One region of the Paenarthrobacter sp. TE4293 genome, then DNA from elsewhere that is predicted to be linked to it. Evidence: riboswitches for the same ligand, from Rfam matches in the RefSeq annotation. Region 1 holds a riboswitch; each other region holds the start of a gene.

Region 1 (7,864 bases):
TGCGCACGGTCTGCAGGATCAGGTGCCCGGCCGGCGCTTCCAAGTACTCAAGTGGCCGCACCGAGAACCGTCCCTTGCCGATGTCCGTTGCGAACGTCCGGGTGTCCCGGGGCGGGTTCGGCAGTACGAAGCCGTTCTTGGTGCGGACTCTGGCGTTGAAATCCTCAAAGCCCGGGATGACCCTTGAGATGTGGTCCCGGATCACGTCGTAGTCCTCGGCCATGGCCCGCCAGTCCACGCTGTGGTCATCACCCAACGTCGCCTGCGCCATGCGGGCTACGATCACAGGCTCACTCAGCAGGTGCTCCGAGACCGGTTCCAGACGTCCCTGCGTTTTGTGGATGACGGACATGGAGTCTTCCACGGACAGGAACTGCTTGCCTTTGGGGTGCTTGTCGTCAGTGTCCGTCCGGCCCAGGGTGGGCAGGATCAGCGACGTCTTACCGTGGACTACGTGGGCGCGGTTGGGCTTGGTGGAAATGTGCACCGTCAGTCCGGCGTTCATGAGCCCTTGTTCCAGGGCAGCTGTATCCGAACCCGCTGCTGCGAAGTTCCCGCCCATGGAAACAAAGACGTCCACCTCACCCTTCTCCAGGGCGTGCTGGGTCTCCACTGAGTCGTAGCCATGGTCGCGCGGCATGTGGAAGCCGAATTCCTCATCCAATGCGGCCAGGAACGATTCCTTGGGTTTCTCCCAGATTCCCATGGTGCGGTCGCCCTGGACATTGGAGTGGCCACGGACAGGGCAGGCACCGGCACCACGTTTGCCGAAGTTGCCCTGCAGCAGGAGGAGGTTGATGATCTCCCGGAGGGTATCCACCGAGTGGGGTTGCTGGGTCAGTCCGAGCGCCCAGCAAATGATGGTTGCCTTGGACGCAGCCATCATACCGGCCGCCTTGGTGATCTCCGCCCGGGTCAGCCCTGTAGCCCGTTCGGTTTCGTCCCAATCCAGGATCGACCGTGCCTTCTTGTACGCGGCGAACCCGTCGGTCTGCTGCTCGATAAAGGAATGGTCGACGACGGTCCCCGGGTTGCGCTTCTCTTCCTCCAGGAGGAGGTGGCCCAGCGCCTGGAACAACGCGAGGTCGCCGCCGACCTTGATCTGCAGGAATTCGTCCGCGATGGTTGTCCCGCCACCAATGACGCCGTTGAGGGACTGCGGGTCCTTGAAGTTCAGGAGACCGGCCTCGGGAAGCGGGTTGACGGCAACGATCCTGCCGCCGTTGTTCTTGCAGTCGCGCAGGGCTGAGAGCATGCGGGGATGGTTGGTTCCCGGGTTCTGGCCCACCACCAACACCAGTTCTGCGTGGTGGATGTCCTCCAGCGAGACGGTGCCCTTGCCGATTCCGATGGTTGGGTTGAGGGCGCTGCCCGAGGACTCATGGCACATGTTGGAGCAGTCGGGAAGGTTGTTGGTGCCCAGGCTCCGCGCAAACAACTGGTACATGAAGGCTGTCTCGTTGGCCGTCCGGCCCGAGGTGTAAAACACGCATTTATCCGGTGTGGTGGCGTTGATGTGCTCGCCAACCAGGGCGAAGGCCTCGGTCCAGCTAATGGGCGAATAGTGCGTGTCGCCAGGCCTGATGACCACGGGCTCCGACAACCGCCCCTGGCTCCCCAGCCAGTACTCGGTCTTGCCCTCAAGGTCCGCCAGGGAATGCCGCGCCCAGAATTCGGCGCCGACGGTTCGCGTGGTGCTTTCCTCGGCGATCGCCTTGGCACCGTTCTCGCAGAACTCAGCGGGGCTGCGCCTGCCTGTAATGGATTCGGGCCACGCACAACCCGGGCAATCAAATCCGTCGTGCTGGTTGACCCTCAGCATGGAACGTACTGTGCGGGCTACTCCGGCCTGGGCGTAACCTCGTTCAAGTGCCACTGTGACAGCCTTGAGGCCTGCCGCGGCTTGTTTGGGCGGGTGAATTTGCAGGTCATCTTCATTGATGTCCTGTTCGGGAGCATGCCTGTTCATGAGTCCATCATTGCACTTTGTTGGTACCGACCCTGTGGTGCGCCCGGCAGCTCAGGCGTCCAGCGCACTCCAGTCCACCGGGCCTGAAGGAGCCTTCTTTGCCTGGCGCGCCGGAGCCTTGCGGGGCTTGTCTTCCGCCGGCTTTGGCGCCGGCAACGGTTTGCCCCACGGCAAGGCGAAAGCCGGGACCAACTCCCCCAGTTGGACTCCGTGCGGTGGCACCACCATGACCCCGTCCGCGCCGGCAAGGCCGCGCATCATCCCCGGGCCCGCATGCTGCGCCGGTGATGCCAGGCCGTAGACCAGCTTAAACGGCATCAGGCGGGTCCGCCCGGGATCCGCCTCGATCATCGCGCCGGACGGAACCTGGCCTACCTCCTCCAGGCTCCGGTGCCCCAGGGCCGCCAGCAGAGGAGCTCCCACGGTAAACAGGGCCATCATCGCTGCCAACGGATTTCCCGGCAGTCCCAGCACGAACCGGCCATCGGGTAACTCCGCCAACACGGCAGGATGGCCCGGGCGCATGGCGATACCGTCGATCAGCAGGCTGCCGCCGAGCTCTGCCACCGCCCGCCTGAGGTGGTCAGTCCCGGAGCGCCCTGTCCCGCCGGTGGTGATGACGACGTCGGCTGGGGGGTCGATCTCTTGGTAGGGGTCATCAAGGGCCAGCCCGTCCACGGTGGGCTCGGTGTCCTGCAGGGCGGAGATCCACTCCTCATAGCTGTCTCCCACCCTCAGCTGCTCGCCTGCGATTCCACCCAGGAGTTCCACCACGGCGCCCAGTTGCGGGCCGAACGTGTCACGGACCTGTCCGGGCAGGGGCACTCCCTGCGCGACCACCTCGGAGCCCGTCAACAGGAACCGGACCAGCGGTTTCCCCAGGACGTCCACATGGTCCAATCCCGCAAGCGCTGCCAAAGCAATATGCGCCGGATTGATCACGGTCCCGGCGGTCAGCAGGACCTCCCCCTCCGCTGCCTCTTCTGCGGCCTTGCGGATGTGCTGGCCGTTGCGCGGTTCACCCGGTTTGGCGGCACCACCCAGGGCAAGGAGCGGGAGGCCGTCCTCGTCCGTGGTGATGACACCACTCTCGCTGCGCAGCACTGCCTTGGCGCCCGGAGGAATCAGCCCGCCCGTGACGATGGGACTGGCCTGGTGCGGCGCCAGCCTTAGGCCCGGCTCGCTCAAGATCCAGGGGCCGCTTCCGTTGACCGCCCAACCATCCATGGCGGAGGAGGCATAGTGCGGCATATCCTGCACCGCCACGGCATCTGCCGCCAGGGTGCGGCCAAGGGCTGACCCGAGAGGCACCGGCCCCGGCGGGATGGGCGCGGCAGCATCGAACGCGCGCTGCCGGGCCTCCTGCCATGTGTGTGCCGCGTGGTGGCCCTCGCCGGGGGCCTCTGTCATTCGGCGTCAGCCTCGGACTCCGAGTACTCCTTGGCGATCTTCCGTGCCAGGTCCAAGGCCGCGTTCATGGACGCGTCGTCGCTTGCCTGGCCAATGCCGCGGGCCATGCCCGCCGCATATCCGGCAATGAAGGTGGTCAAGGGTGCTGCGGGTCGCACCACGGAATGGGCTGCCACTCCGGCAACGGCGAGCACCTCATTGATGTCCACTTCAACGCCTTCAAGCTCGAATGCCTGCAGCAGCGTGCGGCACCATTCTTCGAGCGTCTCTTCCTGGCTCTTCACGTCCGCCTCCAACTTGTAGTCAATGCCCAGGGCCGCAGCGTCTTCCCACGTATCCACGTCGTCCGTGGACCCTGCGGGGACGGCAACGTCCAGCACATTCAGCCTAGCAAGCAGCCGGAACACTGAAGCGTTCGTTAACCCGGAACCTTCGGAAGCTTCAGCCACTTCCCGTTCGAGGGCACTGGTGCTGTAGGCACCAAGGAGGGGCTGCTTCCGGCCATCGGCAGAGACAGCCATGGCACCTTCCACCCCCGGTTGGGCTTCCAGGGCTTTCCAGAGGAAGGAAACGCCACGGGACACGTGCGGCATATCGCACGCCAGAACGAGCGTCCAGGGAGCGTTGTTACCGTTGTCCTTCAACGCCGCCAACCCGGCAGCAATAGCTGCGGCGGGACCCGCAAATGCCGGTTTCTCCCTTGCCTGGAGCACCCTGTCGGGCAGCAGCGCCGTGTCGGACATCAGCGCCGTGTCGGGCAGCAACGCCGTGTTGCGAGACGGCGCACCGCCGGTCCCCGCAGCATCGGGTCCCACGACAACCACAGCTGCAGCACCCCGGGCTGCCTGGAGGGCATGCGAAAGGAGCGACGCGCCGTCGTATGTCAGCGATGGCTTGGGCACGCCACCGAGGCGGGTGGCCCTGCCACCCGCCAGAATTACGGCATTGAATTCCATCCGCCCAGAGTACCGGGGCGGCCGGAGCTCAGCAGAAATCGATCAGGCAGCGGATTCCGGCAACAGGAACGGGTCCCAGTCCGGCGCAGGTTTCTCGAGTTCCTTGATCTGCCACATGGTTCCCTGGGGCACGCCAGGTTTGAAACGGAGCTTCCAACCCATTTCAGCCAGCGTATGGTCGCTTTTGGCGTTGTTGCATTTCAAGCACGCCGCAACCAGATTTTCCCAGGAATCCGCGCCGCCCCTGGACTTGGGGTGGACGTGGTCTATGGTGTGGGCTGTTTTCCCGCAATAGGCGCAGCGGTGACCGTCGCGGCGAAGTACCCCGCGGCGACTCACGGCGGTAATCCTGTTGTACCGGGGACGGATGTAGCGGTTGAGAAGAATCACGGATGGACGTCCGAGAACTTCCTGTGGCCCGACGACAGGCTCGTCGCCCTCAGCCACCACGCTAGCTTTTCCAGTCAGCACAAGGACCAGCGCCCGGCGGAAGGTAATTACCGCCAGCGGTTCATATCCAGCATTCAGAACAAGTGTGCGCATGCACGTACCTCTTCACGGCCGCACCCGTCAGGGGCACGAGGGCCGGCTGCCCTCTGCTTGTACGGGCTGTGGATCGACACCATAAGGGTAAGCACTTATATGCCGTATCAACGAATTATTCTGTCGTTTCAGTCACAACGTCGGCAAGAGTTCATGCGTGGTTAAGCGTTCCGGGAGCAAAACACCCCGCCGGCCGAAGCCTGCGGGGTGTTGGTGTGCGTGGTGGTGCTGCGCGTGTTTTCAGCCGTTGACGCGGATGAAAACCGGGCCGGAGCCTACGTTGACGCTGAACAGTGCCGTGGTGGATCCGTTCCATCCACCGTGGACTGCCATGCCGTTGCCGACGTATACAGCGATGTGTGCCTGTCCGGCCAGTCCGCCGTTGGCGTAGTACGCGAGGTCGCCGGGCTGGGCTTCCGCGGCACTGACGGTGCGGCCAAGGGAGAGGTAGCCGGCCGGCCAGTCGTGGAAGTTGATGCCAACGGCCGCCAGGGAGTTGGTCACCAGCATGGTGCAGTCCTGGGTGACGCCGAGCTGCGCGTAGGCTGCCGCGGCGATTGCTGCACCGAGTCCGCTGGCAGCTGCCGGAGCCTTGGCTGCCGGAGTAGCTGCCGAGACGGCGAGGGTGGCGCTCCCAGCAGTCGCAGTGCTTTCCGCGGCCTTCTTGGTTTCTACCTTCGCGGGAGCCTTCTTCTCTACAGGAGCCGGCGCCTCCACCGTGGTGACAACGGGGCGTTCGTAGGAGATGGCAACCGTGGAGTCCGCCGCGATGGTGGCCTGCACTACCGACTGGACGTCAAGGGCTGACGTCGAGGTGGACTCGCGGTCCACCTTGGTGTCTGCTGCGTTGGCAGCAACGCTGCCGGTCAGGACCAGGCCTGAAGCTGCGGCGATAACTGCTGCCTGGCGGCCCACGCCGCCGGCGTTCTCACTGACTGCCTTGGCAATGACGGCAAGCGAGCTGGTCTTGGGGGCCTCAGCGCGATGCCGTGCAACCTTGTGTGCACTGCTCATGGTTTTCTCTTTTCGTATCCGCGTGCAGTTGGGGTACACGCGGCTCATCGGCGCGCCAGCACTTGGGGGCGTGCAGGCGAACCTCGAACCTGATGGTTTCTAGCGGAGGGTGAAGAAAGATGAGGTGCCCGTGGAGGCAGCCGAGTGCAGGAGCGTGCCCTGACCCGGGTTCAATGCGCTGATCATCATGCCGTTGCCAACGTAGATGCCTACGTGCGCTCCGCCATTCTGCATGACCAAGTCACCGGGGGCAGGAGTGCTGGTGGGCTTCATGGCCGTCCAGGCGTTGACGCGGGGAATGCTGATGCCAGCCTGGGCGTAGACCCACTGGGTGAAGCCGGAGCAGTCCCAGCCGTTGGGCGTGGTGCCGCCCCAGACGTACGGGTGGCCGATGCCGGTGTAGGCAATCGCTGCGAGGCCCGAAGCGGCAGCGCTGGAGGCAGCGTCCTTGGCTTCGGAAGACTTCGCGGTCACTGCGCCTGCGGCGTCCTGGGTGCCGTTTGCCGCCGCACGCTGGGTGGTCTGCGATGCGCGCTGGACAACCTTGGGGGCCTCCTTCGTGGCCACTACGGGGCTTTCGAAGGAAACGGTGGCAGTGGGCTCTGCGGTAACAACCGCGGTGGCAACCATTTGCTGGGTGCTGGAGGCTTCCGACTTGGAAACGTCGGTGTCAGCTGCCTGGGCCGGCAGGCCGACGCTGAGGACGAGGCCTGAGGCTGCTGCCAGGACGGCGGCCTGACGGCCAACGGTACCGGCGTTTGATGAAACAGCCTTGGAAAGCGTGTTCAAAGGGTTCGTACGAACCGTTTCGGCGCGGTGGCGCGCAGGGGTAGTGCGTGATGACACGTAGGTAGCCTCTCCCAATGCCTGCGAGGTGAGCTGTCGGATTCGGATGGGAGTCATCCGGCCGCGCTGCTTCAAGGAAGCTTTGCGACTTAACCCCAAGGCCTTCTCACGAAGACCAGAAGTGGTTCCCCCGCCCCTGCCAGACGATTTATGCGAACGGACCTCGAGTGGTGGCAGAGCTAGGCAATCCACTCAAGTGCATCGGCCCCCTAAAAAGCCGATGCGCTTTGTACGGTACAACAGTTGGACGTGAATGTCACATTCAGGTCACGGGGCGTGTCACAAATACGAGAGACAGCCATCAGCTGGCGTTTAGAGCCAGCCCATGGGGTCTACGACTTCGCCGTTAACCTGCACCTCGAAGTGGAGGTGGCAGCCCGTGGAGGCGCCCGTGGTGCCGCTGAGCGCTACGGTATCGCCGCGGGTGACCGTCTGGCCGACCTTGACGGTGAAGGACGAGAGGTGGTTGTACGTGGTCTCCAGGCCGTTGCCATGGTCAATGACCACGCGGTTGCCTCCGCCATACTCGTGCCATCCGGCAAAGGTCACCTTGCCGGATGCTGCGGCGTGCACAGCGGTACCGCACTGGGCTACGAAGTCCTGCCCGCGGTGGAAGTCACCGGAGCCACCCGTGAGGGGGCTGACGCGGTAGCCAAAGGGGGAAGCCGTGGTCAGCGTGTCGAGGGGGCTGGCCATGGTGCCTGCCGACGAAGCGCGCTGGATGCTGCCGGCCGACTGGGCGCTGAGCAGCTGCTTCAGCTTGCCATCGGGGTCGGCCGCGGTGGCGACGGCGGCACGGCTGAAGTCAATCTTGGCCGATGCAGCAGCGGAAACCTCGGGCTGGCTGCCACCTGCGACAGCCAGGGCGGACTCAGTCTGGCCCGATTCCGAGGTGGCCATGACAGGGCTCGTGGCCGGCAGGCCGACAGTCAGGGCAAGCCCGGTGGCGGCAAGCGCAACTCCGGCCTTCTGCCCGACACCACTGGCGGCGGCAAAGTCAGCTACCTGGCGCAACGGGCTCTTACGGCGACGCACCTGGCGTTCGGTGTCGCGTGGCCGGATCTCCGATACGACGCGGGCTGGCCGCAGCTCAGCAGCGGGGCCGGACGCGCGGCGGCGGCCCCTG
Region 2 (7,864 bases), on a different contig from region 1:
AAGTCGGCAGCGCTGCAGTCTGCCGACGTCGAAGTTCTGGGCCTGAAAGGACGGATCGTCTGGGCGGAGGGCACGCCTCCGCCTGGCTCAGGGGAACAAACGGGCGCGGAGCCCACGTACATCCTGGTTCACGGCATCGGGGTTTCGCACCGGTACTTGGCGCGGCTGCATGCCGTGCTCGCTGCGAGCGCACCCACGTATTCCCTGGATCTCCCAGGTTTTGCCGGGACTACGAAACCCGGGCGCCAACTTTCTGTAGAGGACTACGGCGCGTTTATTGCGGAAGCCCTGACCTCCCACGGGATCGATTCCTACGTCCTGGTGGGTCATTCCATGGGTGCGCAGTTCGTTATCGAAGCAGCTTTGCAGGCGCCGGAACGGGCCCGGCAGGTGGTTCTGATGGGGCCCGTCGTGGATTCACGGCACAAGAACGTGGGGCGCCAATCGCTCGCCCTGACGCTTGACGGACTGCTCCGCGAAAGTGCCGGGTCCAACTGGATCGTCATGTCGGATTACTTCCGTTGCGGTCCGCGCTGGTACCTGACGGAGCTGCCAGTGATGATGGGGTATCCCACCGAGAAGCGGCTTGCCGGCATCAAGGTTCCGGTGCTGGTCCTCCGGGGAAGCCGCGACAATGTAGCGGGTCCCGAGTGGTCGCTCCGGTTGTCGCGGGCAGTTGCACAGGGCCGCTTGGTGGAAATTCCCGGCGTCGGACATGTAGCGCAACACATGCGCCCCCAGGCTGTAGCGGATGCCATCCGGAGCTTCGTCACCGCGACAACGCAGCGCCTTTGAGGAGGCAGGCACGACGTCGGCGTGCGGGTTGGGTGCCACTTGTTGCGTCCGCGCGTCCGGGCTAGGCTGGCGGAGCAAGCACAATAGTAAGTTTGCTTATGAAAGGGCTGATCGTGACCACTCAAGACCCGCAGGACGAACAGGGCTTCGGCGTGACCGGCGCTACCGGACCATACGGCGCCGCAGCCACCCCCGCCGACGACAAAGGCAACGTCAACGCAGATCCTGAATTGCGTCAGGACGAAGACGACGATCCCGCCTCCTCCGCCAACCCGGATCCCCTGGACGGAAATGTCACAGGACTTGAACCCGGCGGCGGAGTGCCCCCTGGGGAGACCCCGCCGGCCGAGGGCAGCATGAGCAGCGACCAGGGACACGAGGAGTAGGACTCCGCCCTACGGCAGCCTCAGGATCTCCCCGAGGTCATAGTCGGCCGGTTCCTCCAACTGCGAGTACGTGCAGCTCTCCGGCGTCCGGTCCGGGCGCCACCGCCGGAACTGCGTGGTGTGGCGGAACCGGTCGCCTTCCATGTAGTCGTAGGCGACTTCGATCACCAACTCCGGGCGCAGCGGAACAAAGGAGAAATCCTTGCCGCCGCTCCACCGGCTTTGGGCGCCGGGCATTCTGGAACCCGCCACCCCTTCGCCCTGGCTGGCCCACTCGCCCCACGGGTGCTCGCTGAGGTCAACCTGGTAGGGCTCGAGCTCGGCCACCAGGGCTTCCCTCCGGGCCATGGGGAAGGAAGCAACAACCCCTACGTGCTGGAGTTTTCCGGCGTCGTTATAAAGACCCAACAGCATGGACCCCACAACTGTCGCGGTCTTGTGCCAGCGGAAGCCAGCCACCACGCAGTCTGCGGTGCGCTCGTGCTTGGTCTTGAACATCAGCCGCTTGTTGGGTTGATAGGTTCCGTCCAACGGTTTGGACAGCACACCGTCCAGGCCCGCACCCTCCAACTGCACGAACCATTCCTGGGCGCGCTCAAGGTCAGTCACCGCCGGGGTTACGTAGACGGGGGGCTCAGCCTTGGCGAGCGCACGTTCCAGGAGGGCGCGGCGCTCGGAGAACGGGCGGCCCATCAGGTCCTCGTCACCAAGGGCAAGGATGTCGAACGCGATCATGGACGCCGGGGTCTTCTCCGCGAGCATCTTGACCCGGCTGTCCGCCGGGTGGATCCGCTGCTGCAGCACCTCAAACTCCAGGCGGTTACCCTCGATCAGGACAATCTCGCCGTCGATCACGCATTTTTCCGGGAGGTTCTTCCGCAGGGCTTCCACCAACTCGGGAAAGTAGCGGGTCATGGGCTTCTCGTTGCGGCTGCCCAGGATGACCTCGTCCCCGTCCTTGAAGACGATGGTCCTGAAGCCGTCCCACTTGGGCTCATAGTGCCCAACATCGGGGATGGCCGGGACGGATTTGGCGAGCATGGGCGAGACGGGCGGCATCACAGGCAGGTCCATAGTCAATGTCTACCTGCCGGTGCACGCCGAAGCTAGTCTTAGGCGAGGGATATCTTGGCCGTGTTGGCCGCAGTACTCGGAGCTCCAGGCGCCAGAGCCGGCCCCGAAGCCTAAGCGATGAGACTCCCTCAAGCGGGGAGGCCGACCGCCCGTTACATTAATGTGACTTTACTTTCCGGCTCATGTACCGTCGTAGGGCGACCCGTATCTCCGCTGGGCCGCTACCGGATTGACGCCGAGCTCTGCCGCAATCCTGTATCCGCCAGACCCGCGGCAGAGGCGGGGGACCCAAAAGTTCCCGGGCTTGTTTCCAAGTCCTTGGGGTGAAGCCGCCACGGCGGCCGGACGGCCTCGTCCGAACCCGACAGCTAACCTCGAAGGCGTTGAGAGGCAACCACCATGTCCCCAACCATGGATCAGCCGCGCCGCACCCAGACTGAACGCGAGCGCACCAAGCCAACCGGACGCCGTCGGGCCCAACCCAGCGGATCCCCCATTGCCGCCCCGGCAGACCCTGCCCGCGCGCCTGAAACAAGCACGACGCCGGCCCCGGCCACTGCGGCCATCCCCACTGTTGCGGCACCCACCACGCGGGCGGCCGTTCGCGCGGCCGAGCGGGAGCGTGCGGCACGAGCCGTGATCGAGCCCGCCACGGTCGACGCAGAAGCACATGACCCGGCAACCGATGAGCCGGCAACCGCCGCCATTCCGAGGGTAGAGGCTGCGCAGGCTGCAGCTCCTGCGTCCACCACACCCGGTCCGCCGACCGCCGCCATTCCGATCGTGCCCCCGGCGGCTCAGGCGCCTGTCTCCCCCGAACCGGCCACCGCCGCCATTCCGGTGGTGGCCGAGCCTGCCCGCGCTGAGTCCCCCCGAGGCAAGTCCGCGGCGCAGGTTGCCGCAGCCGCAACGGCATCCGCATCATTGGCCAGTCGCAAGGACGCCCGGACCCGGACCGTCCCACCGACCACCGCCAAGTCAGGCTTTGGAGGATCGTCGTTCGCCCGGGAACCCCACACCGTCCTGCGGAAGGCTGCGTCCGTCAAGCACATGAGCCAACGCATGGCAGTGGTGGCAGGCGCGCTCGGCCTCGTCCTGACGGCCGGAACCCTGGGGCAGGCCCTCGAGTTGCCGTTCTTCGGCCAGGAAACCCCCGCGCATGAGGCCAGCGGAAGCAACGCCGGGCGGAACTCAGGCGCCGCATCACCCGCGCCGTCCGCCTCCTACTCGACAGCCTCGTCGCCGTCCGCGTCCTCCGCTGCGACGTCGGAAGCCGGCCAACCGGCCACGGTTCCGGAAGCACCCGCAGCAGTATCGCCGTCGTCGGTCCCCACCCCTAGGATTTCGTTGGCAGACCCCGTGTGGGTCCCATCCGCGGTGCCGGCAACCATCGCTGCGGCGCCGGGGACCACCAGCCCGGTCCCCGCCCAGCCGGTGCCCGCGCCGAGTGAGGTGCCGTCGGACACCATCACCACTCCGCCGGCCCCAACCCCAACAACGACGCCCACACCGACGCCGACGGCCACCCCCACCCCGGCTCCCACTCCCACGCCTACGCAGACGCCAACGCAGACTGCCAAGCCGCGACCCACGGGCAAGCCCGCAGCGTCCACGACGCCGCAGCCCAACCAATCGGCGCTTGACGAGATTCTCGACGCCGCAAAGGACGCCCTCAAATGAGCACCCGATTGCCGCGTATCACCACGCATGCGGGCTGGCACGGCCGGTACTGCAGCAGCAGCCGAACGGCCATGTTCCGCCGCCGGTTGGGCCGGTGGAGCTGCCAGCGCTTGAAGCGGTCCTAGGGCACCACGCTAACTAGCGCAACACATTAAAAGGAGGCAGGCACCGTGGGTGCCTGCCTCCTTTTGCACACAAGTTCAGATCCGCGGCCGGCCGGCCCAGCGCCGCGCCTTCAGGGCAGCATGCAGTTCAAGCCGGATCGCGCCACTCAACGGATCAGCACCGATGAGTTGGCGGATCCGGCCGAGGCGGTTGTAGATGCTGCTCCTGTGGAGATGAAGTTTGGCGGCGACGTCCTGAACTGAGCCGTCATTGTCGTAAAGGAGCTCCAGGACGGGCAGGAGTTCGCCGTTCTTGTCCTGGTCCTCCAAGGTACGGAAGTGGACGGAACCGGTGTCATCCCAGCCGCCGGGTGCCAGTAAGCGGTCGAAGAGCTGGTAGACCCCCACGGACCTGCTGTCCACGAGTTCTCCGAGGGGCTGGTCGACGGCCGCAGCTTGCGCCGCAACCTTGGATTGCCGGTACGCGCCTGCAAGCTGCCGGATCACCTGGAATGGTTCGCTGATCCCCAGGATCACCCGGTCCACCTTGCGCCCCGCGCGTTTGGCGAGTTCCAGCTGATAGTGGACCAGCACCTGGGCGTGGTCCGCCCGGCCACCCGATTCGCGGAACAGGACCACCGAATGCGTCTCCGTTCCTGCGCTGAAGAGGGCAGCATTGACGCCGATCGTGGACTGCAGCGCTGCGGAACGGTGCGTCAGGGTCGCCGCAATGGGATCGACGTCGGACCTGGCACCTTCAGGGTCCAGGATGGTCACCAGTTGCCACGGACCGCGCCCCTGGATTTCCTTCCACCCGGCGACCGCTGCCACAGCGTTCGATTCGCCTCCGCAGGCTGAGAGGAACTCCTGCTCCCGCCGCCGCCGGAACTCCGACTCCGCGGTGTTGGAATCAAGGAGCAACCCGGCCAACAGGTCCAGCTCGTCACGGACGCCGGGCAGCTCGGCGAGTATCGCCGTCGCGCTTTGTTCTTCAAGGTCCAGCTGCACCCATAAGTAGCCCACGCGGAAACCACGCACCAGCAGCGGCACGCACACGCGGCCCAGCATGCCAAGGTCCTCATTGGCGGGAACGACGACGGGTCGCACCGCCGTGGCGATGCCGTGGGACAGCTGCCACACACTGACGTCGCTGGGCACGCGCTTGCTGAGGAGGAAGTTCACGCGCACGCGGTCGGCGTGGGATTGGTTGGAGCTGTAGGCGAGGAGGACACCGTCGAGGTCTTCCAGTGACAGGCCGCGGCCAAGCTTCAGTGCGACGCGTTCCACGATCTGTTCGACGTCCTGCTGCATCAGGAAAGCGTACCAACAGCAGGCGACACCTGACGTTCCATGGCTCGACAAATGTCGAGCAGCACTACGCGGAATCCCTGATTTTCCGGGGTTCTCCCTGCGGTGGGATCCGCAACCTATGTCGCCTGCCTCACAGCCGGATTTATTCTGGAATCACAGCCCGCAACACATTTTCGGCCGAAGAGGCCGCTAACGATGGAGCCCACAGATGATCATCGGCGTCCCCAAAGAAATCAAGAACAACGAATTCCGCGTAGCCATCACGGCCGCCGGTGTCCACGAGTTCCGCACCCACGGACACACCGTTCTGGTTGAGCGCGGCGCAGGCCTCGGCTCGGGCATCACCGACGAGGAATACTCGATCGCGGGCGCCGAAATCGTCAACGAAGCTGACGACGTGTGGGGCCGCGCGGACATGGTCATGAAGGTCAAGGAACCCATCGCGGCCGAGTACCACCGCTTCCGCAAGGGCCTGATCCTCTTCACCTACCTGCACCTCGCCGCAGAACCCGAGCTCACCGCCGAGCTCATCAACTCCGGCGTCACGGCCATCGCCTACGAAACCGTGCAGGAAGGCCGCACGCTTCCGCTGCTCGCCCCGATGTCCGAGGTCGCGGGCCGCCTGTCGGTCGTGGTCGGCGCATCCTCGCTGATGGCCCCGGCCGGCGGCAAGGGCGTCCTCCTGGGCGGCGTACCGGGCGTGCGCCCGGCCAAGGTTGTTGTGCTCGGCGCAGGCGTTGCCGGAACCAACGCCGCCGCCATGGCGCTGGGCCTCGGTGCTGATGTCACCATCATGGACATCAACATCAACCGGTTGCGCGAACTCGATGCCCTTTACCAGGGCCGCCTGAAGACCGTTGCCTCCAACGCCTACGAGATCGAGAAGTCAGTTATCGACGCAGATCTCGTGATCGGCTCCGTCCTGATCCCGGGTGCCAAGGCTCCCAAGCTGGTCACCAACGAACTCGTCTCCCGCATGAAGCCGGGATCGGTCCTGGTGGACATCGCCGTGGACCAGGGCGGCTGCTTCGAGGACACGCACCCCACCACCCACCAGGAACCGACGTACAAGGTCCACAACTCGATCTTCTACTGCGTTGCCAACATGCCTGGCGCCGTTCCGAACACCTCCACGTACGCACTGACCAACGTCACCCTGCGCTACGCCGTGGCACTGGCCAACCTGGGCGTCAAGGCCGCTTTCGATCGCGACCCCGCCCTGGCTGCCGGCCTCAACATCGCCGCCGGCCACGTGGCACACCACTCCGTTTCCGAGGCTCACAACCTGCCCCTCGTGAACGACTGGCACAGCCTGGTTTCCGCCTAGGAAACAACGCCCGACGGCGGGGTGCAGCTTCCACGCGAAGCTGCACCCCGCCGTCGGGGTTTAACCCGCGCCGAAGTGACACTTAATGCCAGTGTTTCCGTCAAACATTGGCATTAACTGTCACTTCGCGGGGATGCCGGGGACCGGGACGTTTGGGACGGGGAGGTCGCTCGGGCGGAGCTTTGTCGGGTCTGCCTTCGAGGGGTCGATCCCGGGCGGTGCCACGGGAATCACGGGCGGCGTGGGAATCGAACCGTTGCCGGGTTCGGGGCGTGACGGGGTTTTCGGTGCCTGGGACGGTGCGACGCCGCCGGGCTCCGGCCGCGGCCCAGGTGCTGGGCTGCCTGTGTGATTCGGGGCAGCAGGCACGGGCTCGTTCTGACGAGGGGCCGCGGGCATGTCCCCGCCAGTCGGCGCGGGAGCTGGGCCAGCGGGCCCGTCCGGCTGCGGGACGTTTCCGGAACCGGGCGTAAGCTGCGAGACAACTGAGCCGATGGCTGCACCCAGGTGCTGGAAAGCCCCGGGAATGCCGCCCTCAGAGGCGGCCGCAGCAGTAGCGCCCCCGGCCAGTGACACCACCACTGCGAGGCCGGCAATGGCCGTGCGGCGCTTTGTCCGCCGCCGGACGGCCAGTTCGTCGGCAGGGCGGTCACCCCCAGGGACGTGGTCATCAGCGGGAACCCGGGATGCCGGGCCAACCGTGGTGAGTACCGCCGTCGGAGCGCCGGACGACGCAGCCGGGCCGTCCGCCGTCGTGATCTGCTGGGTGACTGCGGCCGGGCCGCTGACCATGAGCGCACGGACTGCGTCGGACGGCAAGGGTGTGGTGCCGGCCAGTGCGCGGAGTTCGAGCAGCTCCGTGCGGAGATCGTCGTCGCCGTCCAGTCCGGAGTCTGCCAGCAGGCGGTCGACTGCTTGCTCGTGGTGGCGTCCGCGGGGCGGAAAGTGTTCGCTCATGATGTGCCGTTCGTTCGTTGTGCACGTTTCTTCAGTGCGCCCAAGGCCCTGCGCTGCAGCTGCTTCACGGCGCCTTGCGATTTACCCATGATGGCCGCGGTTTCTTCCAGTGAAAGGTCGGCGACGACGCGTAAGGCCAGGACCTCCCGGTAGTCGTCGGCGAGGTCGTCCAAAAGTCCCGTGACGCCCAAACCGGAAGCGCGGCCGAAAGCCTGGTCCTCCGCCGACGG
Region 3 (7,864 bases), on a different contig from region 1:
CATCCATATCTGGACCATCACGTCCGGCGTTCCCGTGTTCTCGGCCCATGTTGTGGTGGAGGACGAGGTCCTCAACGCCAGCGGGGCCGACAGCATCCTGGATCAGCTCGGATCCTGCCTGGGCCGGCATTTCGACACCGAGCACTGCACTTTCCAACTGGAGCCCGTGAGCCACTCGGAGCACGAATCACACCAGCACGCCTAGGTCATTCCTCCCCCAACATTCTCTGTACTGACCGTCCCTGCCGCGCCATCCACGGTGACCCGTTGGCCGGTGATGATGCGCGAGGTGGCATCCGGAACCCCCACTACGGCGGGGATGCCGTATTCGCGTGCAACCACTGCGCCGTGTGAGTTGGGGCCGCCCATCTCCATAACCAATCCGCCGGCCGTCAGGAACAACGGCGTCCAGCCGGGGTCGGTTGAGGGTGCCACCAGGATCTCACCGGGTTCAAGGTGCGCACCAACGGGGTCCATGATGACGCGCGCAGGTGCTGTCACCTGACCGGACGACGCCGGACTGCCGGACAAAGTGCCCGGGCGCTGTTGTCCGTTGCCCCCCGGGGTGGCTTCCGGCTCGGTTCCATCTGACAACAGCACTCGGGGGATGTGCCTGCGCCGGAGTTCCTGCTCATAGCTTGCACGACGCTCCGCGACCACCCCGCGCAGGTCATCTCCAGCCAGGGCTGTCTCAGCTTCGTCGAGATCCAGGAAGAAGATGTCCTCCGCTTGCGCGATCCGCCCGGACGCCGCGAGTTGGCTGCCGACCAGCACCAGTTGCTCCCTTGCAGCAGCCAAGCCCAGAACGAGGTTGTACTTGGGCAACTCGCGCAGTCCCGCGAACCTCCGTGTGCGGTCCAGGGCGGTGCGCACGACCACCGCGTGTGCCGGGCTTTTCGCCCTTGCGCGGGCCACGAAGCGCGCAACCTGGTCATCCGCTTCACGCGCAGCCTTTTCGAACTGCTGGTCCGGAGAATCCGCACCGGCCCCGAGCCTCAAATAGTTGGCTACGACCCCAAGGATGTGGGTTGGCTCGTCCGACCAGCGGGGCATGCCGAGGTCGATCTCCGCGACGGCCCGGTGCCCGAACGCGCCGAGGAACGATTCCACTCCGGACTGGGCGACCGGCGGAAGGTTGCCGTCCCGATACTGTTGCACGAGCTCGGCTGCCGGCTTGCCCGCCATGGAGGCGACGGCGTCGGGGTCTTCCCGAATCTGCGAGGCAAGCTGCCACAGCGCCAGATCCATCTCCGTGGTGACGTTGTTGGGCAGCCCGCGGATCACTGTTTGGAGTTCGTCGTAAGAAGCCTGTTCGCCCAGAATCCGCCTGACCAGCGCCAACATCGCAAAACCCAAAGCCGGAAGAGGCAGCACCTGCGGGACTGTGGCAAAGACTTCCTCTCCAAGGATTCGCTGGACATGACCGAGCCGCTGGTGTGCCGTTGATTCAGACGGAACGGCAAAGGTGCTGTGCAGTTCGGAGGAGAGCCTCCCAACCCGCTTCATTGCCGAATCAGGGCGGAAAAGACCCCGGAACAGTGATTCCGGAACCCGGTACTTGGCTGCCACCGGGGCTACGTGCCGAAACAGCTTGAGGGGTGTCCTGGTGGTCACAGTGAAACGGGGGTCATCGAAGAGACCCCGCATCAGGGCAGCTGAGCGCGCCTCCATGACATCGAAAACGCGAGGCACAATGGTCCGCCCGATGCGGCTCCGCAGCACGGCGGTGAGGTCGAAGAAGATACGCTGCCCGGCCTCGTAGTACGGCGATGGTCCGGACCTGGGATCCGGCACATCGAACGCCGCAGTCCTGGCAACGCATGAGGCTATGAGGCGAATGCCAGCCAACCCCATGGGCGTCAACGGCCTGGTGAGCCCCTGTGCGAGGCTGAAGTTCAGGAAGGCGTGCTCGCCGGGGGCCGACGGAGTGCGCGTAGTGAGCGGATACAGGGTGGTGATGGGACGAGCCTGGGTGAGCCATAATTTTCCCGCGTCGTCGATGGCCCACTCCGTATCCTGTGGAGCGCCGTAATGGTCCTGGACCTTGCGGCCCAACCTCGCGAGCGCAAGGATCCGGGAATCGCTGAGGCATGGCTGCGGGCTCGGATCGCGGGGCTGTTGCCGGGAAGCTTCAGGGGATCGCTCAATTCGTTCCGTCCCACCGCCGGGAGTGGAGCGGATCTCCACCAGCCTGTCCCCCACAGTCTTTTTCACGATGACGCCACGGCGGACGTCCACCACATACTGATCCGGATTCACGGCGCCCGACACCACGGCCTCCCCCAAGCCCGGGCTGGCGTCAATCACTGTCTCATAGCGGTTACCCGTGACTGGGTTGGCGGTGAACATGACCCCAGCCGTCGCTGAATCCACCATCTCCTGCACCACCACAGCGAGGGCAACCGACGCGTGATCGATCCCGTTGATGGTCCGGTAGGTCACCGCACGGTCCGTCCAGAGAGATGCCCAGCAACGGCTCACGGCATCCTGGACGGAATCCACACCCACCACATTCAGGTAGGTGTCCTGTTGACCGGCGAAACTGGCGAAGGCCAGGTCCTCCGCGGTCGCTGATGACCTGACGGCGACCGGGACGTTCTCCCCCAACTGCTCGTAGGCGGACCGCAGCGCTTGGGCCACTTCGGCCGGGATGCCCGCGTCAAGGACCAGGGACCGCGCCTGGGCGGCGAGGCCGTTCAACTGGTCCAGGTCCGAGGCGTCCGCTTCCACCAACGAGGATAGGACCATCTGCAGCCCGCCGCCCGAAAGGGCGTGCCGGTAGGCATCAGTCGTCAGGCAGAAGCCGGGTGGAACCGGAAGTCCGGCGCTGGCCAACTCACCCAGGTTGGCAGCCTTGCCACCCACGTCAGGAAGCATGGGTGCGCGAACGTCGGCGATGTCCAGAATGAACAGCCCCGCGGGCGCACCAAACCTCTTGCCGGAATCGTGTGGCTGTTCCCGAGGCTGCTGGCTGTCCATGGACGGTGAACGGCCGCGGCTTATGCTGCGCCGAGCATTGGCCCAAACTTGGGACGATCGGCCAGTCTCGGGTCCTCGCGGTCCGGGACAACCAGCACGGGACCCTTGGCATGGTGCAGGACGCCATCGGAGGTGGATCCCAGGAGCATGCCCGCAAATCCGCCGCGGCCACGTGTTCCCAGAACCACCAGTTCGGCGCTGCGGCTGGTTTCCACCAGCACGTCCACCGGTGAGCCGTCCCGAAGATCGGTCTCAATGGTCAATTGGGGAAAGTGGCTCCTGAGCCAGGAAACACCGGCGTCAAGCTGGACCCTGATATCGGCAAACAGTGCGTCACGGTCCAAGGGAGCCGGCACCCACGCCAAAGACCCGCTGTACTGCGGTACAGCGCAAATCACGCGGAGCCTGGCTCCCATGCGCTGGGCTTCCTCGGCCGCTTCAAGCACCGCCACGCGGGCTTGCTCGGAGCCGTCCACACCAACGGCAACCACGTTTTCCACGGTACGGGGACCGGCTTTGGCGTGCTCGGCCTTGATGTGCTTGTCCTCGGTGTTTTCGCCAAGACGGTCGGCGCAGTACAGCGGGACTGTCACGGTGGGGCATTTTGCGTGGGCAGGCAGGGCGCTGCTGACCGATCCCAAAAGGCGTCCCACGAAACCTCCGCGGCCCCGGCTTCCGAAGACAAGGAGCGCGGCGTCTGCCGAGAGGTCAAGCAGGACACCGGCTGCGTCGCCGTTCTCGACGGAAGCATCAACGTCGATGGCATAACCGGAGACCTTGTCCATGGCCTGCTTCACGATGGCGTCGGCGCCCTCGCGGATCACGGAATCATCCACTGTCGCGTAGCCGCCGTCGAGGCCTGATGCGGCAAAAATGGGGACGGAGTAGGCCGTCACGATGTGCAAGGGCAACTGACGGCGTTCGGCTTCCCGCGCCGCCCACACCAACGCACATTGACCATGCTCGGAACCGTCGACTCCAACGACGATGCCACCGGGTGCCACTGCCTGGTCCTGGCCGTCCTGTGGCTCTTCACTGTGCCTGCTGTGCTGGTCCATTGGGGCCCGCCTCTCCACCTGCTGCTTGATGTTCCGGCCATTCTGCCAGAGGTTTTCCGGGTCGGATTCCCTCATGGCGTCATTGTCAATGGTCGAGGCAGAAGAAACTCGGAAATTCCTCCTCCCAATGCCCACTATTCTCGGTCGGCAACGCCGAATCAAGGCGGCTTGGGGCTATGTGTATAACGGTCCGGGCAAGGTTGCCGCGGGCCCTGTTTGCGCCGCGGATGAACAACGCAAACACGCGGAGGCGGGAGGCTATCCATGGCAGAAAAAGTTCGGTAGTGTTCGAGTCACTGAATGGCCGGCGACCGTGTTTCACAACACACTCCGGCCCTTCAGTTGCGGCCGCTTGGGGAACTCGGACGCGACCCCATGCGATGCCGAAAGGCACACACGTCAAGGAGGAACCAAGCAGTGTCACCCACGCCTGATTCCGCCACGGAACGCACCACCACCGTGGTCATCGGAGCCGGCCTGTCCGGTTTGGCAGTTGCCAGTGAGCTCAGCCGCTACGGCGTGGGCTCCATAGTGGTGGATGGCTTCGGTGCATTGTCCGGAACCGGCCCGTCGGTCCACACCGGCATGCTTCAACGGTGCGATGCCGGCGATCCTGCAGCAATGCAGGAACGCAACGAGATCCTCCGCCACTTACGGAACTACGCCGCAAGCCATCAGTTGGACGTCCGCAACACCACCCGCGCGGTCCGCCTTGATTTCCTGGGCTCGGACCCCTCCCAGCACATCGGCTATGGACTGGCCGCCAGCATGACGACAGCCGGGCTCAGGACCGGGCTCCACGCCTCCGGGCCCCTGGAATCCACCCGCCGCCAGTGGGCCGTCCACACCGCCAACGGCGTTCTCCTTGCCGACCACATTGTGGTCACGCGCTGCGCTCAGAGCCAGTTGCGCCGAATGCTCGCGGAACTCGGTATCGCGATAGGCCAGAACCTGGTGGCCGCAATGAGGGCCGTCGGGATGCACCTTGTAGGAGTAGGTGAGCTCATTACGCCCACACCTAAAGAAGTGCTGCGGCAGGCAAAGGCCGTGGGCCAAGCGATCTCGTCCAAGGTTGCGCTGCCCGCAGGGCCGGACATCGCCACCGCTTAGCAGAATTTAACGTCAAAGGCCGGCGCCTCCGAAGACAGTGTCTTCGGAGGCGCCGGCCTTTGAACTGTTGCGTGAGGCTTATGCGCCAGCGCGTACGTAGGTCAGGGGACCCGTTGCGGTCAACCAGCTGATCGGGTGGATGCCCGTCTGGTTGCCGTTGATGCCGCCGCTGATCGCCTGGCCGTTGCCGATGTAGATGGCTACGTGGCCGGACTGGACGATCATGTCACCGGGCTGGGGGTCGCTGACAACCTTGCCGTAGTTCATGAACTGCATGGGGCCGAGGTCGCCAACGGGGATGCCGGCGGAACCGAGGGCCCGCTCCACCATGGCGGTGCAGTCCTGCATGATGCCGATCTGGGCGTAGGCCGAGGCAACCATGGCAGCGTTGACGCCACCGACGGCCGGGGCAGCAGCAGCGGGGGCTGCAGGAGCGGCGGCCGGAGCGGCAGCAGCTGCCTTGGCAACCGGAGCCGTTGCAGCAGCAGTGGTGACAGCTGCCTTCTTGGCTACGGGGGCCGGAGCAACCGGTGCAGGCTTTTCGATGACCGGAGCTGCTACGGAAGCAACAGCAGGGCGCTCGAAGTTCACGGTAGCCGTAGCCAGAGCGGTAACAACCTGGGTGGGAGCCTCGGAGGCGGTCTCGGCGACCGTGGCCGGGCTGGAGTCCCGCTGAACCGGAGCTTCGGCTGCGTGGGCAGCGATGGAGCCGGTCAGGACGAGTCCCGAGGCTGCTGCGATAACAGCTGCCTGGCGGCCAGCGCCGGAAGCGTTGCTGGCGACTGCCTTGGAGATGGAGATGAACGGATTAGGACGTACGCTGTCCGCCTTACGACGGCCGCGAAGAATGCGTGAAGACATGAAAGAGCCTCTCCCGATGCCTGCGAGGTTAGCTGTCGGATTCGGATGGGAGTCACCCGGTCACTATCTCCCGCTGTTCAGCGGAAGCTTCGTGACTTCACCCCAAGGCACGCTCGAAAGCGACCTAAAATGGGTTCCCCGTCTCTGCCGTAAGGTTTGTCTGCGAACGGATTCCGGACTGCGGCAGAGCTAGGCAATCAGGCCGGAAGTGCCCGCTACGTGGAACAGGCACAGGTACAACCGTACGCGATGATCTCGCGGAAGTCACATTTAAGTAACGAGAAGCAGGCTTTTGGCGTGTCGCGGTAACCGTTTCGAGATCTTCGCAGCTACGTAGAAAACCGCGTTATTCCGCGGAAGTATCGCCATCTGAGTCGTTGGAAGCAAGCTTCTTGCGGGCTGTCACGGCCAGGAAAATAACGAGACCGACAGCAACAACAGCCAGTCCCACGATGCTCCACGGGAAGGGCTGGGAGGCGTCCGCCGCAGGCTCGCTGACAGCGGTTCCCGGCGCTGCGGTCCCCGCCGTCGGCACGGCTGCTGTCGGTACTGCTCCTGACGACGCAGAACCCGACGGTGAGGCGACTGCTGTGCTGCCCGTCGCCGTCGTGCTTCCTGCGGCCGCCGTAAAGGTAAAGGTGCCTTCGATGGGGTGCGAATCGCTGCTGACCACGCGCCAAACCACCGTGTACTCGCCGGCCGGGGCGCCTTCGCGCAACTTCTGGACGGCCTGGTTGTCGATGATTTCCACGGGACCATCGGCCCAGTTTTCGCCGCCCGCCGTGACGGTTACGCCGGATCCGATGGCGAGCGGCCGGTTGTTGAACGTAATGGATACCGACGCCGGCACTTCAGGGACGCTGGCGCCGTTGGCCGGCGTCGTGGACTCGGCGACGTCGTGGGCGGACGCCGGAGCCGCAGAAAACAGCAAGGCGGCCGCGAAGGCAAGAGCAGCGACGACGGCGGCCAGAAGTGGGCGGATGGTACGCATGGGGCGGTTTCTCCTAGTGTTGGCTTCCTTACAGACTAGGCGAATGGTCCGGAACGCCCGTACCGGACCGCATAGGATTTGAGAGCACACTCCCCTCGATCCCCGGAGTCCTCCATGCTTAAACAAGGTTCTGCAGTCGACCGCTACTTCAAAATCACTGAACGTGGATCCACGTACTCGCGGGAAATTCGTGGCGGCTTCGCGACGTTCTTTGCCATGAGCTACATCGTGGTGCTGAACCCTTTGATCCTCTCCGGTCCGGATTCGAGTGGAGCCTCCCTCGGCTTCACGGCCGTCGCTGCCACCACCGCGTTCGTGGCGGGCATCCTCACCATCCTCATGGGCGCGTGGGCCAAGCACCCCTTCGCTGTGGCAACAGGACTGGGCGTCAACGCCTTCGTGGCCGTCACCGTTGCGTCCCACCCGGAGCTGACCTGGCCGGACATGATGGGGCTCGTGGTGCTGTCCGGCGTCACCATGCTCATCCTGGTGCTGACCGGTTTCCGTACTGCCGTGTTCAAGGCCGTTCCGGAAGCCCTGAAGACCGCGATCGTGGTGGGCATCGGCCTCTTCATTGCACTGATCGGCCTGGTCAACGCAGGATTCGTGCGCCGCATCCCCGATGCTGCCGGCACCACCGTTCCCCTTGGCTTGGGCGTGGACGGCAAGCTCATGGGCTGGCCGACACTCGTCTTCGCAGTGGGCCTCATCCTGACCATCGCCCTGGTGGTCCGTAAGGTCCGCGGCGCCATCCTGATTGGTATCGTCGTGTCCACGGCGCTGGCAGCCATCCTTGAATTCACGCTCCACATCGGCCCCAGCTTCGACGGCAAGAACGTCAACCCGCGCGGCTGGTCGCTCGTGG
Region 4 (7,864 bases), on a different contig from region 1:
CCAAGTGCATGGCGAGGTCCTGGACTCCGGGCATGTGCGAGATGACCATCAGGGTGGTCACGGTGTCGGGAACGTGGTTGATCACCGTCAACATGCGGTTCGCGGAGGCGGCGTACAAGCCGTCCTCAAGTTTCGGCGTCGGCGCTTTATCGCCCAACTCATCACAGACCCAGGTGCAGGTCTGGCGGGTCCTCAACGCAGACGAGCACAAAATGAAGTCCGGCACCACGCCCTGCTCACGCAACCATTTCCCTGCAAGCGGAGCTTCCCGGTGTCCGCGCTCTTCGAGGGGACGCTCATGATCAGGCACGCCCATGGGCCAATCAGCCTTGGCATGTCGCATGATCACGAGCCGCTTGATGTGATGGTCGCTCATGAATCAACCCTATCCGCCCCCGCTTAGCCCTGGAGGCCAATGCTCACTGGGCGTGACAAGAGACGAAAGGCGGCACATCCCGACAGCGCCGTTGTTGCTGGGCCCACGCAGCCAGGGTTCCCTGACCGGGCTTGGGTTCCCTGACCGGGCTTGCGAGGTGAGGGCGGCCGTAGGGAGATACGAGCGCAGGCGCAGAGGTATGTGCCGCCTTCCGGCGGCTGTAAAGCTAGATCGAGTATTCCGGAGCGGCCCAGACAATAACTTCGGGGTGCTCGTAGAAGCGGTAGCCCTGGCCACGTACTGTGCGGACAGTGTTGGCAAGGCGACCAAGCTTGGAGCGAAGGCGGCGGATGTGCACGTCGATGGTGCGCTCGTTGGGAACCTCTTCGGCGTTGCGCCACAGACCTTCAAGAAGTTCGTCACGGCCCACGGTGCGGGTGCCGTTTTCGACGAGGTAGTTGAGCAGTTCGAATTCCTTGAACGTGAGGTTCAACGATTCGCCGTCGAGGTGCACTTCGCGGCGGGCGAGGTCGATCAGCACGCCGGAGGGGCGGGCTTCTTGCTGCGGCGCCGGGCGGGCAGTTTCGGTGCGCTGGCGGGAGGCCACGGTGGGGTCACCGAAGGTGGAACGCACGACGTCGAGTGCGGACCCGGGTGCCCCGGCGGGAGCGACTGCGACGGCAGCGTAGCTCTCGGCGCCGGTCACAAGCGACTGTGCGTAGGCACGGATTTCCTGGGCCAGCTTGGCAATGGAGGTGCCGGCTGCTGCGGCAGTTTCTTCGTCGATGCCCATGTAGAGCACGAAACCGCGGGCCACGTTGTCGTTGGCAACGGGGCGGAGCCTGTCGGACTGGGCAATCACCGGAGTGGGTGCCGTCATGGGTGCCGACTCAGTGGCAGGTACGGCGCGCAACTGGCCATAGGAGTTGGGGTTGTAGCCCTGCGGAACGTAACCGGGAGCCTGCTGGCCCGCGCCCTGCTGGGTGGGGGCGTAGCCGGGGCGGTTGCCGAATCCGGGGCGGAGCCCTGCGTTCGACGCTGCCTTGTTGGCGTTACGGACGGAGATGTGGACGTATCCAGATGCAACTGACATGGAGTGCTTACCTCAAAAGTGAATAGCCGTCATCGCGGCTTCGAATGCTGGTTGTCCCCGCAATGAGTTTGGGGAGGGGCGCCCAACGCTGGGCTAGGGGGCGAATGCCTGAAACTTCTTGGGGTGGAAAGTTAGGCTTGCATTCGACAACAGCGGTCATCATGGCCAGCGGGTGTGCTGGGCCAGGTTGCTGCGGCTGCAGGTGCTGTTGAGTTCTTGTTCACATTGGAAGTGTGCAACGTAACAATGGCAACACGCAAGTAACAAAGCGCCGAACCGTCCACATTTTGAGACGAGGAGGTCTATTGTGCCGCAAATCACAATTCAGCTGTGGGGATAAATGAACTCCATTTCATTCGGCTGGAGGAAGAAATATTCGCCTTCCAATGAATTTTCTTCGGTCAATCGGGCATTATATGCACCACCATTCCCGCGAACCACCCACCCACGGAATCTCACGATCTGAAACAGTTGTTGTCCAATCGCCGCCGGCAGCACTTCGGATTTTTTTGCCGAAAATCTGCTACAAGCTGTAGAACCGGCACGCCCTGCTCAGGACGAAGCCTCCCGACCGACCGGTCCGGCATCTCCGCTTCTGACCACGCCCACGACGATCCGGAATGGGAAGAAGTTTGCTGCGTTACAGCACGGGTCGCAGGCTGCGCAGGGTCGGGAGAGGTCACTCCTGTGACCTGTGGATACGCGTGTTTCCGGACTCCCACCTCGCTAGTGTTGACTTCACAGCGTCCTCACAGGACGGTCAAAGCGTTGGCAAACCAGCAGAACGGAGAGTTGTCCCATGGCTTCCTCGCACTCCATGACCAACAACCTTCCCCAGCTGTCCCACCCGGACGGCTCTCCAATCCGCGCCCTGGTGGTGGATGACGAACCCAGCCTGGCCGAGCTCATGAGCATGGGCCTGCGTATGGCCGGTTGGTCCGTGGCGGTTGCCGGCGACGGGCCTGACGCAGTGAAGCTTGCCAAGGATTTCCGGCCCGACGTCCTGGTCCTGGACGTCATGCTGCCGGGGTTCGACGGAGTTGAGGTCCTCAACCGCATCCGCGCTTTCGCTCCCGGGGTTCCCGCGCTGTTCCTCACGGCGAAGGACGCCGTGCAGGACCGTATTGTTGGCTTGGCTGCCGGCGGCGACGACTACGTCACCAAGCCTTTCAGCATGGAAGAAGTCCTCCTGCGTCTCCATCGTCTTGTCCAGCGTTCGGGCGTAGCCGCCATGGACACCGCCGAGCTGGTGGTGGGTGACCTTACCCTGAACGTGGACACCCGTGAAGTCACCCGGGCCGGCGAGGACATCCCGCTCACTGCCACCCAGTTCGAGCTTTTGCGTTACCTCATGGAGAACCCCAAACGGGTGGTCAGCAAGGCCCAGATCCTGGACCGTGTGTGGGACTACGACTTTGGTGGCCAGGCCAACATCGTGGAGCTCTACATTTCCTACCTGCGCAAGAAGATCGAAGCCAACCACCCGCCGATGATCCACACCATCCGTGGCGCCGGCTACGTCATCAAGCCAGCGGACTAGGCGTTGAGCACACTTTCGGGAGTGGCCAGGACGTCAGGCCGCAGCTGGCTCAACCCGTCCACCTGGCATTTACGGACAAAGTTGGTCCTGGTGGCCATGGCCCTCCTGGTCGCCATCTGCAGTGCCGTTGGTGTGGTCAGCTACGCCTCCATGGACATGGTCTTCAACCGGCAGCTCGACAGGCAACTGGAGCAGGCATCCAGCCGAGCGAACGACTTCGGCAGGCCGCCGTCGAACTTCCCTTCCTCGCCGTCAGGAAGGCCCGACCCCCTTGAGGCACGCGGCCAGGCCGCAGGAACCCTTAATGCCAGGATCGACGGCTCCACGGTGCGAAGTTCCGGACTGATCGACGCGCAAGGCAACCGCGTTTCGCTCTCTGCAGCCGACGAGCAAGTCCTGTTGTCGCTTCCCAAAGACACCGGCCCGGTGGACCGTTCGCTCTCCAACGGCGACTATCGGCTGATGGCTGTAGACACCGCCTACGGCGACGTGATCGTGACGGGCCTTCCGCTCGCAGACAAGCAGAGCGCCGAGGCCTCCCTGGTGTGGACGATGGTACTGGTTTCCTTGGGCGGGCTGGTGATTATTGGCTTGGCCGGTACCGTCATCATCCGCCGGACCATGCGCCCGCTGGAACAACTCTCCGAGGTAGCCACGAAGGTTTCCCGTCTTCCTCTCGACGCCGGTGAGGTGGCGCTTGCGGTGCGCGTACCGCCGTCGGCCGCACATCCGGGCACGGAAGTCGGCAGCGTTGGCCACGCACTGAACCAAATGCTGAACAACGTCTCCAGCGCGTTGGAGGCCCGCCAGGAGAGCGAAACCAAGGTGCGCCAGTTCGTCGCGGACGCCTCGCACGAACTCAGGACGCCCCTGACCGCCATCCGCGGTTACACCGAGCTGCTGAGGATGACCGAGAATTTCACCGATGACGGCCGGAAGTCGCTGGCACGTGTCCAAAGCCAGTCCGAGCGCATGACCACGTTGGTGGAGGATCTCCTGCTGCTTGCCAGGCTCGACGAGGGCCAGCCGGTCAAGGTCACGGACGTGGACCTCACACAGCTGGTGGTCGAAACCGTGAGCGACGAGAAGGTCATGGCGCCGGACCATATATGGCAACTCCAGCTCCCGGATGAGCCCGTCACGGTCCGCGGCGATGCGACGCAACTCCACCGGGTGCTGGCCAACCTGCTGTCCAATGCCCGCAAGCACACCGAGGCCGGCACCACCGTCGTCACGGGCGTCATGCTCTCTGCCGACGGCAGCGCAGTAGTCACCGTGACGGACAACGGGCCTGGCATTCCGGAGGATTTCCAAAGCCGGATTTTCTCCCGTTTTGCCCGCGCCGATGCCGCGAGATCGGGGTCCGAAGGTACGTCGGGACTGGGCCTGTCCATCGTTGAATCCATCGTCGAAGCGCACGGAGGGAGCGTTGAGGTGACCTCGCGTCCGGGACGCACGGAGTTCGCCCTTCGACTCTCCACCGTGAGCAACGAACGGGTGTAACGAATTCAGCAAGGCGACTCACCGCCATCGTGATCTCTGTTACCTAAATGTGACTTCTACGGAAACCTCCTGTACCGTCGAAAGGGTGGGTCGTCCCTAGCAGGCCCACATCCGGGATGCGCCGAGCTCTGCCACTTCCCGGAGTCCGTTCTTACTCCGAGGCAGAGACGGGGGACCCAGAGTCTCCGGGCCCAGGCATTTTGCCGGCCCTTGGGGTGAAGCCGCAGCGTGATGCGCGGCCGGATGACCTCATCCGAACCCGACAGCTAACTCCGCAGGCGCTGAGAGGTAATCACACATGTCTGAATTTAACGATCAGACGCGCCCTTCCGCGCGTCACCGCGACGAGCACAACGCACCGTTGACCAAGTCGCAGGCTGTCCTGAAGAACGCCGCCCGTCAAGGTAAGTCCGGCCACCGCATGTCGGTTGTTGCCGGTGTCGTAGCCGCCGCACTGGGCGTTGCATCGCTCGGTACTGCTGCCAACGCCGCTTTGACCCTCCCTGAAGTGAGCCGCGTGGCCGAGACCCAGGCGAATACCCAGGTCAGCAACAACAAGACAGCTGAAATCTCCGCTTCCTTGGATGCAGCCGCCGCCAAGGGCGCTGCTGACAGGGCTGCTGCCGACAAGGCCGCTGCTGAGAAGGCTGCTGCCGAGAAGGCTGCCGCAGACCAGGCCGCTGCTGAGAAGGCTGCCGCAGAGAAGGCAGCCGCAGACCAGGCCGCTGCAGAGAAGGCAGCCGCTGATGCTGCTGCCAAGCAGGCCGCCGACGCCGCTGCTGCCGCCGCCGCTGCGGAAGCTGCAGCTGCTGCTGCCGCCCCGAAGGCCGTGGACGACCCCGCCGCCGCCAAGGCCTACGCTGCCAGCATCCTTGGCAGCTACGGCTGGAGTGCCGGCGAAATGACTGCTTTGAACACTCTGTGGGAGAAGGAGTCCAACTGGAAGACGACTGCCACGAACGCTTCCAGTGGCGCTTACGGCATCGTCCAGTCCCTGCCGGCTTCCAAGATGGCATCGGCCGGTGCTGACTGGCAGACCAATTACCAGACCCAGATCAAGTGGGGCCTGAACTACATCAAGGAACGCTACGGATCCCCGTCAGCCGCTCTGGCCTTCCACCTGGCCAACAACTGGTACTAAACCAGGCTGCTTGATTGCCGCGCCGGTTCCTGCCGTTCGCACCAGTACCCACTGGAGCGGATGGCGGGAGCCGGCGCGGTTTTCCCGTTTCACAGCTGTCCTCCGTGGTTCACAGTGGGGACACAGTTTCCGCCTACAGCCCTCATAATCGCCGGCTCCATTCTGGAAACATGACGCTCACAGATCCAGCCATCAGCGCCACTCCACGACGGGTCCGTTCCGAGCGCTTCGGTGGCGCGAGGTCACCCATTGCGCAGCCGGCCACGCACTACGCGGAGCCACAGCCGCGGCGCTCCCCCGTCGACACCTTGGCTGCCGTCCCGGTCCTGGACATCACCCTTCCCGTGTCTAATGAGGAAGCCCGCCTGGAACAGAACCTGCGCAGGCTCCACGGACATCTCACTGACTCTTTTCCGCACACCTTCCGGATCACCGTGGCGGACAATTCCAGCACGGACAACACCCTGCGGATCGCCGAGCGCCTGGCCAGGGAGCTCCCTGAACTGCTGGTGGTCCGATTCCAGGAAAGGGGCCGCGGAAACGCGCTCCGCCAGGTCTGGCAGTCCTCGCCGTCCCCCGTGCTCGCCTACATGGAAGCAGACCTTTCCACGGACTTGTCAGCGCTGGCTCCCCTCCTCGCGCCTCTGCTCTCCGGCCACTCGGATCTCGCTATCGGAACGCGGCTGGCCCGGAACTCCCACGTGATACGCAGCTCCCGGCGCGGGTTCATTCCCCGGAGCTACAACGCCCTGCTGCGCGCTGTCCTGGGGGCAGGCTTCTCGGATGCCCAGTGCGGTTTCAAGGCCGTCCGCGCGGACGTTGCCCACCGACTTCTTCCACATACCAGGGACGATGGCTGGTTCCTTGACACAGAATTGCTGGTGATCGCCGAACGCTGTGGTTTGCGCATTCATGAAGTCCCCGTCGACTGGACCGACGACCCCAACCCAAGTGTCGACGTCGTACGCACCGCCTGGGCCGATCTGCGCGGCGTGGCGCGCCTGACCCGCGACCTTGGGCGTGGACGCGTTCCACTTCATGAGCTTCGCCGGGAAATTGGCCGGCCACCTACAACGCCAAGTGCCGGCATTCCCGGGCGCGTGCTGGAAGCGTTGGCCTGGACATTGGTCTACGCGCTGAGTTTCCTGCTGGTCCGCGGCGTCGTGGATCCCCTGCCGGCACATCTCATCGCGCTTGTTTTCGTGAGTGGCGGCACCCGCCTGCGCTTCCAAGGTCCGGTCACGATCTTTCTCACGCTGCTGCTGGGCACGGTTGCGCTCGCCTTATTGCCGCTCATAACGACGCCGGACCGCTGGCTTGAGGGGGCTGCACTGGCTGTCGCGTCGCTCGTCGCCCATCTTGGCGGCTGCCTGATTGGTCGAAGGACCACGTAACCATGCAGACGGCGGTCCCCTCAGGCCTCCGGCTCAGCCTCCACCGCACCCCGCACAGCGGCGATCGACGCGGCAACGTCTCCGGCGTCAGTGGTCCAGTTGCTCACGGAGATCCTCAGGATTTCCCGGCCACGCCACGACGAACCAGACATCCATACAGCTCCCTCAGCCATTAGCCGTTGGGTGATGCGGTGGGTGCGGTCGTCACTGCCAAAGCTCACCGACACCTGTGTGAAGACGACGTCGTTAAGCACCTCGACGCCCGGAATAGCGGCGAGTCCCTCGGCCAAGGCGCGGGCGTTTGCTGCGAGCCGCTCCACCATGGAGATCACCCCGGACCGGCCCAGTTGGCGCAGGGCCGCCCACACCGGAATGCCACGGGCCCGACGGGACATTTCAGGGACTTTCTCCAGCGGATCGCCGAGTCCGGTTTCGGTGGCGATCAAATAGCTGGTGTGAACGCTGAAAGCGCGCCTGAGGGATTCGGGCCGGGAAACGATCGCCAATCCACAGTCGTAGGGAACATTCAGGGTTTTGTGGGCATCCGTGGCCCAGGAATCCGCTTCTTCCACTCCTGCCAGCCGTCCCCGCAGCTCCGGGCTCACAGCAGCCCACAGTCCAAACGCGCCGTCTACGTGCACCCACGCTTCACGGTCGTGGGCCACCGCGATTGCTTCCTCCATGGGATCAAAGGCGCCGGAATGCAGGTTGCCTGCTTGGAGGCAGACCAATGATGGGCCGGGTTGCTGATCCATGGCGTCGGCAAGCGCGTCGGGGAGAATCCGTCCTTCGTCGTCGGCGTCGACAGGCACGCAGG

What was found. Region 1 has a riboswitch for cyclic di-AMP ahead of QF015_RS05630 (C40 family peptidase). Riboswitches for the same ligand answer to the same signal wherever they lie in the genome.
Region 2: linked by a shared signal. The riboswitch ahead of QF015_RS16805 (hypothetical protein) and the one ahead of QF015_RS05630 (C40 family peptidase) in region 1 are both predicted to bind cyclic di-AMP.
Region 3: linked by a shared signal. The riboswitch ahead of QF015_RS15275 (NlpC/P60 family protein) and the one ahead of QF015_RS05630 (C40 family peptidase) in region 1 are both predicted to bind cyclic di-AMP.
Region 4: linked by a shared signal. The riboswitch ahead of QF015_RS13540 (hypothetical protein) and the one ahead of QF015_RS05630 (C40 family peptidase) in region 1 are both predicted to bind cyclic di-AMP.

What each region holds. Positions count from the first base shown of each region.
Region 1 covers NZ_JBNJRY010000002.1:487,567-495,430, forward strand. The annotation lists gene QF015_RS05605 (FdhF/YdeP family oxidoreductase) at 1-1,969, opposite strand, end outside; gene QF015_RS05610 (molybdopterin molybdotransferase MoeA) at 2,021-3,379, opposite strand; gene QF015_RS05615 (NTP transferase domain-containing protein) at 3,376-4,335, opposite strand; gene QF015_RS05620 (HNH endonuclease) at 4,378-4,878, opposite strand; gene QF015_RS05625 (NlpC/P60 family protein) at 5,119-5,892, opposite strand; gene QF015_RS05630 (C40 family peptidase) at 5,992-6,738, opposite strand; cyclic di-AMP (ydaO/yuaA leader) riboswitch at 6,743-6,903, opposite strand; gene QF015_RS05635 (M23 family metallopeptidase) at 7,051-7,864, opposite strand, start outside.
Region 2 covers NZ_JBNJRY010000008.1:125,071-132,934, reverse strand. The annotation lists gene QF015_RS16820 (alpha/beta fold hydrolase) at 1-795, shown strand, start outside; gene QF015_RS16815 (DUF6480 family protein) at 909-1,181, shown strand; gene QF015_RS16810 (ATP-dependent DNA ligase) at 1,191-2,255, opposite strand; cyclic di-AMP (ydaO/yuaA leader) riboswitch at 2,506-2,652, shown strand; gene QF015_RS16805 (hypothetical protein) at 2,655-3,935, shown strand; gene QF015_RS16800 (PucR family transcriptional regulator) at 4,136-5,353, opposite strand; gene ald (alanine dehydrogenase) at 5,559-6,677, shown strand; gene QF015_RS16790 (hypothetical protein) at 6,798-7,634, opposite strand; gene QF015_RS16785 (RNA polymerase sigma factor) at 7,631-7,864, opposite strand, start outside.
Region 3 covers NZ_JBNJRY010000007.1:125,655-133,518, reverse strand. The annotation lists gene QF015_RS15295 (cation diffusion facilitator family transporter) at 1-205, shown strand, start outside; gene QF015_RS15290 (PEP/pyruvate-binding domain-containing protein) at 202-2,979, opposite strand; gene QF015_RS15285 (universal stress protein) at 3,000-4,037, opposite strand; gene QF015_RS15280 (NAD(P)-binding protein) at 4,455-5,147, shown strand; gene QF015_RS15275 (NlpC/P60 family protein) at 5,226-6,008, opposite strand; cyclic di-AMP (ydaO/yuaA leader) riboswitch at 6,012-6,180, opposite strand; gene QF015_RS15270 (copper resistance CopC family protein) at 6,355-6,999, opposite strand; gene QF015_RS15265 (NCS2 family permease) at 7,114-7,864, shown strand, end outside.
Region 4 covers NZ_JBNJRY010000006.1:96,759-104,622, forward strand. The annotation lists gene QF015_RS13520 (SixA phosphatase family protein) at 1-376, opposite strand, end outside; gene QF015_RS13525 (winged helix-turn-helix domain-containing protein) at 603-1,469, opposite strand; gene QF015_RS13530 (response regulator transcription factor) at 2,269-3,009, shown strand; gene QF015_RS13535 (sensor histidine kinase) at 3,013-4,512, shown strand; cyclic di-AMP (ydaO/yuaA leader) riboswitch at 4,646-4,805, shown strand; gene QF015_RS13540 (hypothetical protein) at 4,811-5,653, shown strand; gene QF015_RS13545 (glycosyltransferase) at 5,824-7,047, shown strand; gene QF015_RS13550 (pyridoxal phosphate-dependent decarboxylase family protein) at 7,068-7,864, opposite strand, start outside.